2 regions of the Alishewanella sp. SMS8 genome follow, and region 2 is predicted to be linked to the other one. Evidence: predicted binding sites of a transcription regulator. Region 2 holds the regulator's gene; the other holds the start of a gene.
What was found. The regulator LexA, encoded in region 2, represses DNA repair genes until DNA is damaged. The targets are predictions, from matches to a motif close to TACTGTATNNNNATACAGTA.
Positions count from the first base shown of each region.

Region 1: dinB (DNA polymerase IV) is a predicted target of LexA. The motif match lies at 5,807-5,826, and genes of this name have one in related genera.

Region 1 covers NZ_JAPJEA010000001.1:631,825-639,146, reverse strand. The annotation lists gene gloB (hydroxyacylglutathione hydrolase) at 1-432, opposite strand, end outside; gene ORJ01_RS02845 (class I SAM-dependent methyltransferase) at 472-1,236, shown strand; gene ORJ01_RS02840 (TraB/GumN family protein) at 1,296-2,153, opposite strand; gene ORJ01_RS02835 (DUF2058 domain-containing protein) at 2,208-2,744, opposite strand; gene ORJ01_RS02830 (DEAD/DEAH box helicase) at 2,859-4,190, shown strand; gene ORJ01_RS02825 (cold-shock protein) at 4,412-4,624, shown strand; gene dinB (DNA polymerase IV) at 4,698-5,789, opposite strand; gene glyA (serine hydroxymethyltransferase) at 6,026-7,279, shown strand.
Region 2 covers NZ_JAPJEA010000005.1:62,578-69,899, reverse strand. The annotation lists gene ORJ01_RS14175 (DUF885 family protein) at 1-892, shown strand, start outside; gene ORJ01_RS14170 (hypothetical protein) at 983-1,225, opposite strand; gene ORJ01_RS14165 (EVE domain-containing protein) at 1,268-1,726, opposite strand; gene tesB (acyl-CoA thioesterase II) at 1,789-2,658, shown strand; gene plsB (glycerol-3-phosphate 1-O-acyltransferase PlsB) at 2,655-5,156, opposite strand; gene lexA (transcriptional repressor LexA) at 5,237-5,857, shown strand; gene coxB (cytochrome c oxidase subunit II) at 6,244-7,314, shown strand; gene ctaD (cytochrome c oxidase subunit I) at 7,318-7,322, shown strand, end outside.

The sequences.
Region 1 (7,322 bases), on a different contig from region 2:
AAATAAACGGCCACAACCGCCGCTAAATAAGGTATCACCGCAAAACAAAACGTCCGCTGAATAATAGGCTACGTGCCCAGCCGTATGACCCGGCACTTGTAGAGTCTGACAGTGCCAATTAAGTTCCGGAAAATGAATGATGCTATTATCGGCTACGGTTTCGGTTAATAATGGAATTTTATGTTGTTCTGCCTCAGGGCCGATGATCCGAACCTCAGGCCACCGCTGTTTTAATTGCGCTAGGCCTCCGGTATGATCAGCATGATGATGAGTAATTAAGATCCCAAGCAATTGTTTGCCGGTTTGCTGAAGGTACTGATTGACCACCGTGGCATCACCCGGGTCAACCAGCAAACAATAGGGTTGGTTCTGGCGTGACACAACCCAGATATAATTATCCTGAAAGGCATGAATAGGGCTAATATCCAGCATTGGGAACTCCTTTGCATTTAATCAGGGCAGAACATTAACATGAAACCGGCACTTCGTGACAATCATCCTGCAGTCCCTTCCGGCTGGCACTGTTTTCGGCAAGGTCATGCCTTAGCCAGTGCGCTAGAGCAGGAGTTAGAGCCGTGGTTGCAAAAAATCTTCGGTTATTACTTATTGAAGATTGGTGATTTAAGTAGCCAATTAAGTTTACCCAGTGCCCGCTTACGCCAACAATTAACGCTAGGCTCTGCCGAAGGGCAAGCAGAACTCCCCACCGGCGCAAAAATGATTGCCGAGCCCGACGCGCTGCCAATAGCGGCAGCGAGCGTTGATGCGGTGCTATTAAGTCATTGTTTAGAATTTCAATCCGATCCGCATCACGTGATCCGCGAAGCGCACCGTGTGTTAATTGGCGATGGTTATTTATTGCTTAGCGGCTTTAATCCACATAGTGTGGTTGGATTAACCCGCTTTGCGCCTTGGCTAAAAAATGAATTTCCGTGGCAAGGTCATTTTTTTAGTGCGGCGAGGATTAAAGATTGGTTGCACTTAATTGGTTTTGAAGTGGTCGGTGAGCAGCGGTTTTTTTGCAGTTCAATGTTAAGTCCAGATTATAAAGCTGGGCGTTGGCAACGTTTCAGTGAACGTCATTTACGTTATTTTGCGTCGAGTTATTTGTTGGTGGCGCGTAAAAGAGAATTACCCTTAACGCCGATCAGACCAAAATGGCAGGTACAAACTGGCTTTTCTACCGCACAGGGTATCAGCGCGAGGCATGGCGCCCAGCGCAAATCAATAAAATAAAGCTAAAAAAGCCCAACAGATCCTTGAAAGCAGTTGGGCGTCGTTGTTGCGTTAACGCTTTAATCGTGCAACTGTTCAATACGATAGCCGCGATCGGCCAGTAATTTTAATAGGCCATCTTCACCGACCATATGCAGTGCTCCCACTAATACCATCGTATCCTTACCTTCCAGTTGTGTTAGCGTATCTAGCCAAGCATAGTTGCGTTTTGCCAAGGTAATTTGATAGATCTCAGGGGTTTTTTTCATGTCATCAATGTATAGATCAGCCAATTGCTCAGCATGACCACTGCGCCAAGCAGCCTTCATTTGCCCCAACATGCTTTCGATTTTTTCTAAATCTTGTAAGGTTGAACTGATGACTTTGTTGGCGTCAATTTCATTTAATGCTGTCAGCACCGCCAGATGTTCATCGACCGTTTCTAAACCACTTATACGCTTTTGCTGTTGCAAGCCTAATTGCAAATAGTGCATATCTACGCCGGTAGAAGCGGCACCGAGGCGTTGCAGTTCTTGAACTGAAATCATCATTGCGGCAAAAGCCGGTTTAAATTGTTCTATGGCAGTGAGTGGCCATTGCCGCTCTTTCGCCATGGCTTGCAGCTGCTGATATACTTTATTGGATAACACATCTTTTAAGTTCTGCCCCGGCCGATAAGTGTTTTGAGACATCATCTTATTCATCCCTGCTGGGCTGGTAAGTTGTTGCATGTCGGTTTCAAAAATCAAATGCTGGCTGGCATTAAAGGCGGTATCAAAAGCGTTAGGGAGAGGGAAGTCGTTTTCACTGAGTAGATGCACAGTGCCAACTAAGTAAAACTGGGTTTGATCTTTACTCACTTGCCAAACAGAAGCGGCAAAGACCGCTTGGCTGACACCGAAAAACAGCAATAATCCAATACTGAGTAGTTGCCGCATAGCAAGCTCCTTCATTTAATAAAAATATTAAGAGAAGAAGCCCGCCTTGTATTGTTACCACATCAAATCATCAGGAATTTGGTAAGCGGCATACGGATCTTCTTCATCGGCCTGTTCGGCAGGGCGATCCTGTTGCACAATAACGCTTTCTGGTTGGCGCTGTGCAATTTTAGCAGCAATTGCTGCGGGCACTAACACATAGTTTTCACCCTGCTTAACGATCGCAAGTAAACCACGAGTTAATTCATTATGCAACTTGTTATTAACGTATAGCCGCTTAACTACTTTGCCGTCAGTAAAGTTAAAGGCCACTTCACCACTGGGCTTAATGGTATTGCTAGTTATTAATTGCGAAACTTGCGCCGCAATGGCTTTTTTCTGCAACAACTGTTCTTTTTGGCGGTTTAATTCTTGATCGCGTGCCACCTGCTCTTGGCGGCGTTGCTCGGCCAGTAAGGTGGCCTCGGCAACCACTTTTTGGTTTTTACCTGATTGCACACGTTGCTGATGTTGTTGCTTTTTTGCCGCTTTTAGTTTTTTCGGGTCGGCTAAACCGGCTTTAAGCAGTTGCTCTTTAAAGGCATTACTCATGAGGTTACTCTTAACGAATTACGGGAATATTGCTTATACTAGCTCGACACAGGGCACTAACTCAAATCTGTCAGTTGAGGTATCATAGGTGCCTATCGTAAAGAGAGGTATATTTTGGTTTTTCAGGACTTAGGGCTGGACCCGCGATTATTGCGCTCGGTACAACATTTAGGCTTTGCCACGCCTACAGAAATTCAGCAAGAAGCTATCCCTGCAGTATTGGTGGGCCGTGATCTGATGGTCTCGTCCAAAACCGGTTCGGGTAAGACCCTGGCTTATTTGTTACCGATGATGCAGCGGCTGTTGAAAAGCCGCCCTTTGTCTAAGCAAGATGCCCGTGCGTTAATTTTGGCACCCACCCGCGAATTGGCAAAACAGGTGTATGCACAATTACGCTTGTTTGTGTCAAATACGCCTGTTACCGCAGCATTAATTGTGGGCGGCGAGAATTTTAATGATCAAGAGAAGCTATTAAAACGCCAGCCGACCGTCATAGTGGCGACGCCTGGGCGTTTTTTAGATCATCTAGAGCACAAGTCAGTGTTTCTGCAAGGCTTAGAAATGCTGATCTTAGATGAAGCGGATCGCATGTTAGACTTGGGCTTTATGCCGCAATTAAATGCTATTAATAAAGCCGCCGAGCATCGATTACGTCAAACCTTATTGTTTTCAGCAACCTTAGATCACACTGAAGTTGATGAGCTAACGGTTGCCTTATTAAAAAACCCGTTTCGGGTTGCCTTAGGCAGTGGGCATGAGCAGCACAGTGATATTCAGCAGCAATTTATGTTTGCCGATAACCTCACGCACAAAGAAGCCTTATTAGCACATGTGCTCAAACACGAGCCGGTGAAACAGCTCATTATCTTTACCGCCACTCGTGACGATGCCGAGCGCCTAGCGACCGTGTGTGTTGATAACGGTTTTAGCGCCATGGGCTTAAGTGCTCGGTTAAACCAAGGCCAACGTAATGCGGTGATGCAGCAATTCGCAGCCGGTAAATATCAAGTGTTAGTGACCACTGACTTAGCCTCGCGTGGCCTAGATTTACTGCAAGTGACTCATGTTATCAATTTTGACTTGCCAAAACACCCCGAAGAATATGTGCATCGGATCGGTCGGACAGGTCGTGCCGGTGCGAAGGGGCAGGCTATTTCCTTAGTCGGGCCAAAAGATTGGGCATCACTGCAAAAAATTGAAGGTTTTTTACGCCGGCCTGCAGAGTTTAGCGAGGTGGAGGGTTTAGTGGCGCGCTTCAAAGGCCCAACCGAGCCAGTAGAAAAAGCCGGTAAAGCGGCAGCGAAGTCAGCTAAAAGCTCCACGAAAGCTAAACACTCGGGCAAGCCCAGCGCGAAAACGGTGAAAAAAGCACCGGCAAAGGTGTTCTTCCAAGGTGGCGATGACGGCTCGGCGCCCGTGCGACGTAAAAAAACACCACAAGATTGATGGTTTTTTCCACATTACTGCTACACTGAGTAAGTAAGGCTTAGCAGTCCTTGCTGGAACGGCCCAACAGAAAACTATTTTCTGTTCGTCTCGGTATTTATATTGACCACTTAATCAGCATCCCTGATAATGCGGTCGAAGTAAGTATCAGCTCGATGACGTGGCCGGTATTATTTAAGTCGCCGGAATTTCGGCAAAATTTGTTAAAGTAAGAGAGTGTTATGTCACAGTTAATTTCTGGTACAGTTAAGTGGTTCAATGAAGATAAAGGTTTTGGTTTTATCGAGCGTGAAGGCGGTAAAGATGTTTTTGTTCACTTCCGCGCTATCAACGGTACAGGCCGTAAAACGTTAGTTGAAGGCCAACAAGTGACCTTTATCGTTACTGAAGGCCAAAAAGGCCCACAGGCTGAAAACGTAACTGTTATCGGTTAATTAGTAAAGATTTTAAAGAGCCGGCCTTAGCGCCGGCTTTTTTATTGCCGAATACCTTGCCTAAGTTACGCCTTTAAAAAGTGGTGCCTTCTAACGGTAGGGCTAATTGTTCATGACAAGCCGATTTAAAGCCCAGTTGTATGCCAATTAAGCGCACGCTGTGTTCTTGCCTGCGTTGCCAAGCCTGCGCTAATAGTTGTGCCAATAAGCGCGGATCTAAACGATGACATTGGGTTTCTACTGTCGTTTGCCGAAAATCACTGAATTTTAATTTCACGCCAATTTTTTGTAGTAATGCCGCTTTACCGCTTTGCGCTAAACGCTGCTCTAAGGTGGGTAATAACTGTAGCATTTCTTGTTCGGCTTGCTCTAAGTCCGCGATGTCGTTCGGCAATGTCTGTTCTACACCGATCGATTTACGTTCACGATCTTGCCGGACCGGGCGTTCATCAATACCTTGGCTGCGTTTAATTAACGTAGCGGCGAAGCTGCCAAAATGCCGAGATAACAAGGCAAGTCGCTCTGTACTGATCTCTTCACCTGGCTGACAAATATCACGGCAAAAATGAAATCCGAGCTTGGCAAGTTTGTCTGCGGTTTTTACCCCAACACCAGGGATTTTGCGCAGGGCGAGTTGCAGAACAAAATCGTTGATGGCCTCGGGTGGGATCACAAATAAACCATCGGGTTTTTGTTCATCACTGGCGATTTTGGCGAGAAATTTATTGGGCGCTACCCCAGCAGAAACGGTTAAACCGGTTTCTGCTAACACCGTGCGGCGAATATCCGCAGCAATCAGCGTGGCGCTGGCTTTAAATTGCTTACAATCGGTGACATCTAAATAGGCTTCATCTAAAGAAAGTGGTTCGACGTGCTCGGTATAACGGCGAAATATGCTTTGGATCTGTTGGCTAACGGCTTTGTATTTATCCATGCTCCCACGCATTAAGGTTAGATGCGGGCAACGCTTTAAGGCTTCATGTGTCGGCATGGCGGAGCGCACACCAAAAGCCCGAGCCGGATAATTGCAGGTGGCAATCACGCCGCGTTCAGATCGACTACCGCCAATAGCTAACGGAATATGCCGCAGGGCAGGGTTGTCGCGCATTTCAACCGCGGCAAAGAAGCAATCCATGTCTAAATGGATAATTTTTCGATGCGACATAATCCTGCTGTAAATAGCGCTGTATGAATAACCAGTAATTTACGCCCCTTGTAACACGTTGTAAAGCAAGTGGCAGTATTTCTGCACAGCCAGTAAGATTTTTTTAGACTTCATTTCATTTAGCTGTCTGGATGTCTGTTTTTTCAGTGCAAGAATTAAAAAATAAGAGTAGAATAACCAACAATTTTTAGACTGTTGTCAATCGATCAGCGTGGTAGCCGCGCGCAGGAGAAAGCATGTTAAAGCGTGAAATGAATATTGCAGATTTCGATCCGGAATTATGGCAATCCATGGTACAAGAAACTGAACGTCAAGAAGCCCATATCGAGCTTATCGCTTCAGAAAACTATGCCAGCCCTCGGGTATTGCAGGCGCAAGGTTCACAGTTAACGAATAAATATGCCGAAGGTTATCCGCATAAGCGTTACTACGGTGGTTGTGAATATGTTGATTTAGCCGAAGATTTAGCCATTGCACGTGCCAAAGAATTGTTTGGTGCTGACTACGCTAACGTACAGCCACACTCTGGCTCACAAGCTAACTCAGCGGTATTTTTAGCGTTATTAAACGCTGGCGATACCATTTTAGGTATGAGCTTAGCGCATGGCGGTCACTTAACGCACGGTGCGAGTGTCAGCTCATCCGGTAAACTTTATCATGCTGTGCAATATGGCCTACATCCCGAAACCGGCGTGATTGATTATGATCAAGCCGAAGCCTTAGCGCTAGAACACAAACCTAAGCTGATTATTGCTGGTTTCTCTGCTTATTCCGGTATTGTTGATTGGCAGCGTTTCCGTGATATCGCGGATAAAGTCGGTGCATACTTACTGGTTGATATGGCGCACGTTGCCGGTTTAGTGGCGGCGGGTTTATATCCAAACCCCGTACCTATTGCTGATGTCGTGACAACGACAACGCACAAAACCTTAGCCGGTCCACGTGGTGGTTTAATTTTGGCGCGTAAAAACGAAGCCATTGAGAAAAAGTTAAACTCAGCGGTGTTCCCAGGCGGCCAAGGCGGCCCTTTAATGCACGTTATTGCGGCAAAAGCAGTAGCCTTTAAAGAAGCCTTACAGCCTGAATTTAAAGTGTATCAGCAACAAGTGTTACTAAATGCCAAAGCCATGTGTGCTGAGATGATCTCTCGCGGTTATAAAGTGGTATCAGGCGGTACGGAAAACCACCTGTTCTTGATGGATCTCATCGACAAAGATATTACCGGTAAAGAAGCGGATGCGTGGTTAGGTTTAGCGCACATTACCGTTAATAAAAACTCAGTGCCTAACGACCCACGTTCACCTTTTGTGACCAGTGGCTTACGAATTGGTACTCCGGCTATTACCCGTCGTGGCTTTAAAGAAGCTGAAGCACGTTTAGTCGCCACACTGATTTGTGAAGTGTTAGACAGCCGTGGTGATGAAGCGGTTATTGCATCCGTTAGAGCCCGTGTTTCTGAGGTATGTAGCCGTTTCCCAGTTTATGCGTAAACTAAAATAACATGTTATGATGGCCGCAATTGCGGCCATTATT
Region 2 (7,322 bases):
GGCTGAAGTAAAACGTATTCGAGCTGAAATGCAGCAAGTGATTAATAGCTTGGGATTTGACGGCAGTTTTGCTGACTTTGTTCAGTTTTTACGCACCGATCCACAATTTTATCCGCAATCAGCAGACGAACTGCTGCGTTACGCCGCGTATTTGTCAAAACGCGCCGATGCGCAATTACCGCGTTTTTTCAAGCTATTGCCGCGGACACCTTATGGTGTGGTAGAAGTCCCTGCTGAAATTGCTCCTAAATACACAACCGGTCGTTATTCGGGAGCAACGCGTGATGATCAAGCGGGTTTTTACTGGGTTAATACCTATGCGTTAAATCGGCGGCCATTATATGAAATGGAAGCGTTAACGCTGCATGAAGCGGTGCCGGGCCATCATTTACAAATTTCCTTGGCCAGAGAGCAAGCAACACTGGCTGATTATCGTCGTTCATTTTACACCTCAGCTTTTGGTGAAGGCTGGGGCTTATACGCGGAGTACTTAGGTATTGAGATGGGTTTTTATCAGGATCCCTATAGTAACTTTGGCCGCTTAACTTATGAAATGTGGCGCGCCGCCAGATTAGTTGTGGATACCGGTATGCACAGTTTAGGTTGGAGTCGGCAACAGGCTATCGATTTCTTAGCACAAAATACGGCACTGTCGTTACATAATGTGCAAACCGAGATTGACCGTTACATCAGTTGGCCAGGGCAGGCTCTGTCGTATAAGTTGGGTGAGCTAACCATTAAACGTTTGCGACAAGAGGCCGAGCAGAAACTGGCTGAGCGTTTTGATATTCGAGAGTTTCATCAGGTGGTATTAGGTAATGGCAGTGTGCCATTAGCGGTGTTAGAGCAACAAGTTCGGCGTTATATTGCTCAAAAACTGGCTACAGAGTAGATAAATCAGTCTAAATAAGTATGCCGGCAAGTGCCGGCATACTTATTTTAAACCTGAAGCGAAGCTGTAATAAGCAGCAGGCAAACAAATTTAATGACGTAAGACAATATTGGGTGCGGTATCTATTTCACCATGATGATCAATGGCTGCCAGCTTGCCATCAAAATCAAGCACCGCAATTTTTCCAAATGCCATATTCCTAACAAACTGTAATTGGTAACCATACCGCTGCAGTTCAGAAACAGCAAATTTCTGAGCTAAGCTAAGTTGTTGCCAAAAATAATCAATGTCCCTATTAATCCGGCGCCTTTCTTGTGACTGAGTTGCAAACATACTGGGCTCCAAGATGGTTAAGATCGATTAATCTGCACTGCATTACTGTAAATCAAGTAATGATTGCCACTGTTCTTTAGATAACGGCATGACAGATAAACGATTTCCTCGTTGGGTTAACGAGTGATTTTTCATCATAACTGAGCTTTTGATTTTGTCCAACCTGACCACTTGCGAGAATCGTGTCAAATATCGCAAATCCACGGCGGTCCATCGCGGTTGCTCAGTTGTTGCTGTTTTATCATAGTATGGGCTGTCAGTTTGAAACTGACTGGGATCAGCGTAAGCCGCCCGGACAACTTCTACTATTCCTGCCAAACCTATAACGCGGCAACTGGAATGATAGATCAGCACTTGGTCGCCAATTTTTACGGCATCTCGTAAAAAGTTACGTGCCTGATAATTGCGCACACCCTCCCAAACAATAGCTTGTTCTGGGGCATTAGCAAAGTCATCAATGCTACATTCGGCCGGTTCTGTTTTAAAAATCCAATAGTTCATTTTGCCAGTCTCCATGAATTACGGCAGAATAACAGGACTTTTATCATGGAACAGGCCGGAATATGAGTCAGGTATTAGCAAATCTATTGTCTTTACTGAAGCTAGAAAGCATTGAGTTAGGGTTATATCGTGGCCAAAGTCAAGATTTAGGCTTCAAAGCGGTGTTTGGTGGCCAAGTAATGGGGCAGGCATTATCTGCGGCGAAAGAAACCTTACCTGAAGAGCGCAAAATCCATTCGTTTCACTCTTATTTTTTAAGACCCGGTGATGCCAGCAAACCGATTGTCTATGAAGTAGAAAACATCCGCGATGGTAAGAGTTTTAGCACCAGACGGATCAGCGCTATTCAATTTGGCAAACCCATTTTTTATATGACCGCGTCGTTTCAAACCGGTGAAGTGGGTTTTGAGCATCAAATTGCCATGCCCGAAGTACCGGCACCGGAAGAATTAGTTTCTGATTTAGACTTTTATCAGCAACATGCGACACAAATTCCAGAGAAGTTACGCAGTAAATTTATCTGCGAAAAACCGATTGAAATGCGACCTGTCGATTTTCAAAACCCTTTTTCGCCACAAGTGAGTGCCGCTAAGCGTTTTGTTTGGTTTAAAGCTAATGGCAATATGCCGGATGATTTACGCGTGCATAAATATCTCTTAGCTTATGCCTCTGACTTTAATTTTTTACCCACGGCACTGCAACCGCATGGTCGCTCATTTTTAGCGCCAAACATGCAAGTGGCCACGATTGATCATGCCATGTGGTTTCACCATGATTTCCGCTTTGATGACTGGTTGTTATATGCAGTAGATAGCCCTGCGGCATCAGGCGGCCGTGGTTTGGTGCACGGCCACTTCTTTACGCGTGAGGGCCGCCTTGTAGCAACCACCATTCAACAGGGCGTTATTCGCGAGTATGCCAGTGCTGATTAAGCCCGACATTCTTTCGGCATAATGCTATTAATACTTTGCAGTACGTCACTGCGAAGCAGCACATTCACGGTTTGAGATAGGGTGCTAAGCTCTGCCGTGGCACATACTCGGTTGTCTTGATCCAACTGAGTATAGCCTGCCTGTTTTAGTGCCTGACTTAACGTGGCGAATAAGTTTTTATCGTAGTATTCCGGCGCATTAATACCGTGTAGTGTTAGCAAGCGTTGCGCCAACTGATGGCTTTGCTGCTCTAAATCTGCACGATCTAATGGGCCATGCGCGCGCAATAAATTAAAGACCACAGCATAACGCTGTAAAGTATGCTCGGCATTATGTGCGAGCAGCTCCAGCATCACATATTCGCGACTGTGTTGAGAGGGCGCACGATAATACTCATCATCTAACCGGACTAAACCCTGATGCATAAATTGTTGCAAGATGGTTTTTACGTAGTTGCCTACCGAGGGTACGTACAAAAATAATTCCTGGCGCAGCAAACTATACAATTGTTCGGCAATACGAATTAGCTGGCTTTGGCTCGTTTGTTGTTGATGTAAAACGGCTGAGGCTAAGATGGCTGGGATAATAAATAAATGCAGAATATTATTGCGATAATAGCTCATCAATACGGTATTAGCTGGCGTTAAGCTGATGACATCACCGAAACTATCCCGACTGACTTGGATTTTTTTCATCTGCAGGGCATGATCAATCATGTCTGCGGCAGACATATGCGGCAGTGTCACCAAGGTATGATAGGGCGCGCCTTGCTGGAGTTGCAGGTAGCAGTCAAGTTGCTGGATCAGCTCTTGCCGACTAATGGCTTGTTTATCGCTGGCTAATAGCGCCAGTGACAGCAAATTAATGCTATTCAGTGCCGCGGCCTGATTGATATGTCGCATAATTTGCTCAGACAATTTAGCCACCAGCGGGTTCAGCCACTGCGGTTTAGGCGCTTCAAGAGAATTAATCTCGCTTTTCCAATCCGGTATTTGCTGCGTTAAATAGTGATTGAGTGAAATGGGTTCGCCAAAATTAACATAGCCAAAGCCATAATCGCGTAAATTACGGATCGCCTTAAGTACACCACCAACCGATTCCTTTTTCTTGCCAGAGCCCTGCAATTCACTGAGGTAAGTGTTTACTTCCATGACATGCTCATAACCCAGATAAACCGGCACTAAAGTAACGGGGCGATCGATGCCACGCAGCATTGATTGTAGGGTCATCGCCAGCATGCCGGTTTTAGGGTTTAATAAACGTCCCGTGCGACTACGGCCACCTTCGGTGTAGTACTTCACCGCATAACCTTTCATAAACAGCAAGCTTAAATATTCGCGAAAAACGGTTGAATACAACTTATTGCCACTGAAACTGCGTCGAATAAAAAATGCCCCGCCACGACGAAAAATCGTGCCTGCAGGCCAGAAATTTAAGTTAATGCCTGCGGCGATATGCGGTGGCACTAACCCCTGATGATAAATAATATAACTGAGTAGCAAGTAATCCATATGACTTCGATGGCAAGGTACATAAACAATTTCATGTCCTTTTTGCGCCAGATCGCGCAAAGTGTCGACATTATTGACCTTAATGCCAGCATAAAGCTTTTGCCATAACCATGTCAGAATACGATCACCAAAACGTAAAGTTGACGTGCGGTAATCGGCTGCAATCTCTTGCAGTAATTTGCGAGCTTCTTGTCGCGCTGCGGCGTAATCTCCATTGCGGTTAGCCGCTTCATCGGCGATGGCTTTTTTAACCGCAGGCGTGGCTAATAGCGCATTAAATAACTGACTGCGGTTCATCAGTTTTGGCCCTGTTGCTGCCAGTCTCTGTCGATAAAAGTGGATCCGTGACATGCGCAGCAGTTTTCTGGCAGTGCTGGCTTCAGCGCCAAATTGTCCAGCCATTTGTTGTAGATCTACTGGTTTACTTAAGCGCACCAGCGTGTGTCGACCTGAGATAAATACAATCAGTAACTTAGCTAACCAGTTAGGTGAATGTGCTTCCCCCAGTAACCATTTAATACTGTCTTCCTTACCTGGTGCACGACCCCATAAGATCGAGATCGGCATCAGCTGTGCCTGTAATTTGGGGTTGGCTAAATGAGCCGCGAGTAATGTTTGTCCTTGCTTTAATGCACGGGTATCGCTGCGGCCACCAATGATTTGGTGAGGTTTTTCGAGAAATAAGATGCGTGATAATTTCTGCCCCCGCAGTTCGACATGGCTAAGCGGATCGGGCAAGGCTAGTTGCTGGCAAACGCGACGCAGCGTGGCGACATCACTGGCTGATTCGGTGTGGCATATATAAAATAATGGCCGTTCTTTATTAACTCCCAGTTGTTGTAGGGGGTTATCAGGAACGATTTTGAATTTAACGAGTAGGCGAATAGGCCATTTTAATAATAAGGTCAGTAACGACAAGCTTGAGAACATAATGATACCGAGCAAACTGAACAGTGCTAAGAATACCACAGCTGCGTAAGCTGGCAAATTCAGCTGCAGAACAACGCTTGGCATTTCGAAAAAGGCTGTATATACTGACAGTACTTACTGTATAGGTAGCCAGCATTATGAGACCATTAACGCCTCGTCAGGCCGAAATTCTGCAATTAATCAAAGATTACCAACAAGAAACCGGAATGCCACCCACGCGTGCCGAGATTGCGCTGCGTTTAGGTTTTAAATCTGCCAATGCAGCGGAAGAACATCTCAAAGCCTTAGCTAAAAAGGGGGTACTGGAAATGATGCCCGGTACCTCGCGAGGGATCCGTTTATTGGAAGACGATTCCGCTCCCGAGCAATTGGGTTTGCCTTTGGTGGGCAAAGTTGCCGCTGGTCAGCCTATTTTAGCCGCTGAGCATGTACAAAATCATTATCAAATTGATGCGCATTTATTTAAACCCCATGCTGACTTTTTACTTCGGGTACAAGGTATGAGTATGCAAGATATCGGCATCCTCGATGGCGATCTGTTAGCCGTGCATAAAACAACTCAAGCAGAACATGGCCAAGTGATTGTCGCCCGTGTCGATGATGAAGTAACGGTAAAGCGTTTTCAGCGGCAAGGACATGAAGTTTTATTGCTTCCTGAGAATCCAGATTTTGAGGTGATTAAAATCGATTTACGTGAACAGCAATTTGCCGTTGAAGGCCTTGCTGTAGGTGTGATCCGTAACGGCAGTTGGCTATAAAATAGTCGCTGTTCAACAAGTTAATTTATAATTGCACTGGTATGACCTCTGGGTTTTATCGGTGCTTTTGCATTTTAGGGGTTTACATAACGCTCATACTGGACAATTCTTAAGCGGTAACTGTTCAAAAAATAATTAAAGTTAACAGTTGCTGGTTTCAGCGCTTGCTTCGAAATCACAAAAAATAATAAAAATAAGAAATTGCGAAACTTACCACATAGATTCGGTCAGGATAGGTTTACATAAAAGCCGTGTAGTTCTGTGTTCTTGGTTTCTGCAGTTTGCAATGCAAATGACAGAGGAGAAGTACAGTGACAAACACGCGTTGTCTGGTTTGGTCGCTGCCGACCCTATTTTTTGCCGCATCGGCAAATGCATCAACATCTATGCCTTTGAATATGACCAAAGGCGCTACGGAGATCAGTCAGCAGGTTTATCAACTGCATATGACCATCTTCTGGATTTGTTGTGCTATCGGTGCAGTGGTGTTTGGGATTATGTTTGTATCCATGATCCTTCACCGCAAAGCAAGAGGGGTGCAGCCGGCTTCATTTCATGAAAGTACCAAGGTTGAAATTCTGTGGACGGCCATTCCGGTCGTTATTCTTGTTGTGATGGCATTTCCCGCCACGACCACCCTATTGGCGATGGATGACACCTCTGCTGCCGATGTGACCGTGCAAATTACCGGTTCGCAGTGGAAATGGCATTATAAATACCTTGAACACGATGTTGAGTACTTTTCATTATTAGCGACACCCAGAGAGCAAGTGGCCAATAAACTGGCCAAGGGTGAAAACTATCTATTAGAGGTCGATCGGCCTTTAGTGATTCCTGTTGGGAAAAAAATTCGCTTCTTAATGACCTCAGATGATGTGATTCACTCGTGGTGGGTACCTGCATTTGCCATTAAAAAAGATGCGAACCCTGGCTTTATTAACGAAGCATGGACTCGGGTAGACGAGCCTGGCACTTATCGTGGGCAATGTACTGAGTTATGCGGTAAAGACCATGGCTTTATGCCAATCGTGGTGATCGCCAAAAGCGAAGAAGATTATTTAGCGTGGATCCAGCAAGAAGAAACGCGGATCGCCGGTGAAAAAGCCGCCGAACAAGAATTACTTGCCATGAATATGAGCATGGCAGAGTTAATGAGTACCGGTGAAAAAATCTATCAAGGTTGGTGCGTCGCCTGTCATCAGGCTACTGGCATGGGGTTACCTGGTATTTTCCCTGCGTTAAAAGGCAGCGAGTTAATCCTTAACGATCGCAACGGCCATATTAATGTGTTGGTTAATGGTCGCCCGGGTACCGCGATGCAGGCATTTGGTAAGCAACTCAGCTTAAAAGAATTAGCAGCGGTCATCACCTATACCCGTAATGCTTTTGATAATAATACCGGTGATACCGTGCAGGCTGCCGATGTGTTCGCTGTCCAGCAAGGCAAGGGAGAATAACCGATGTC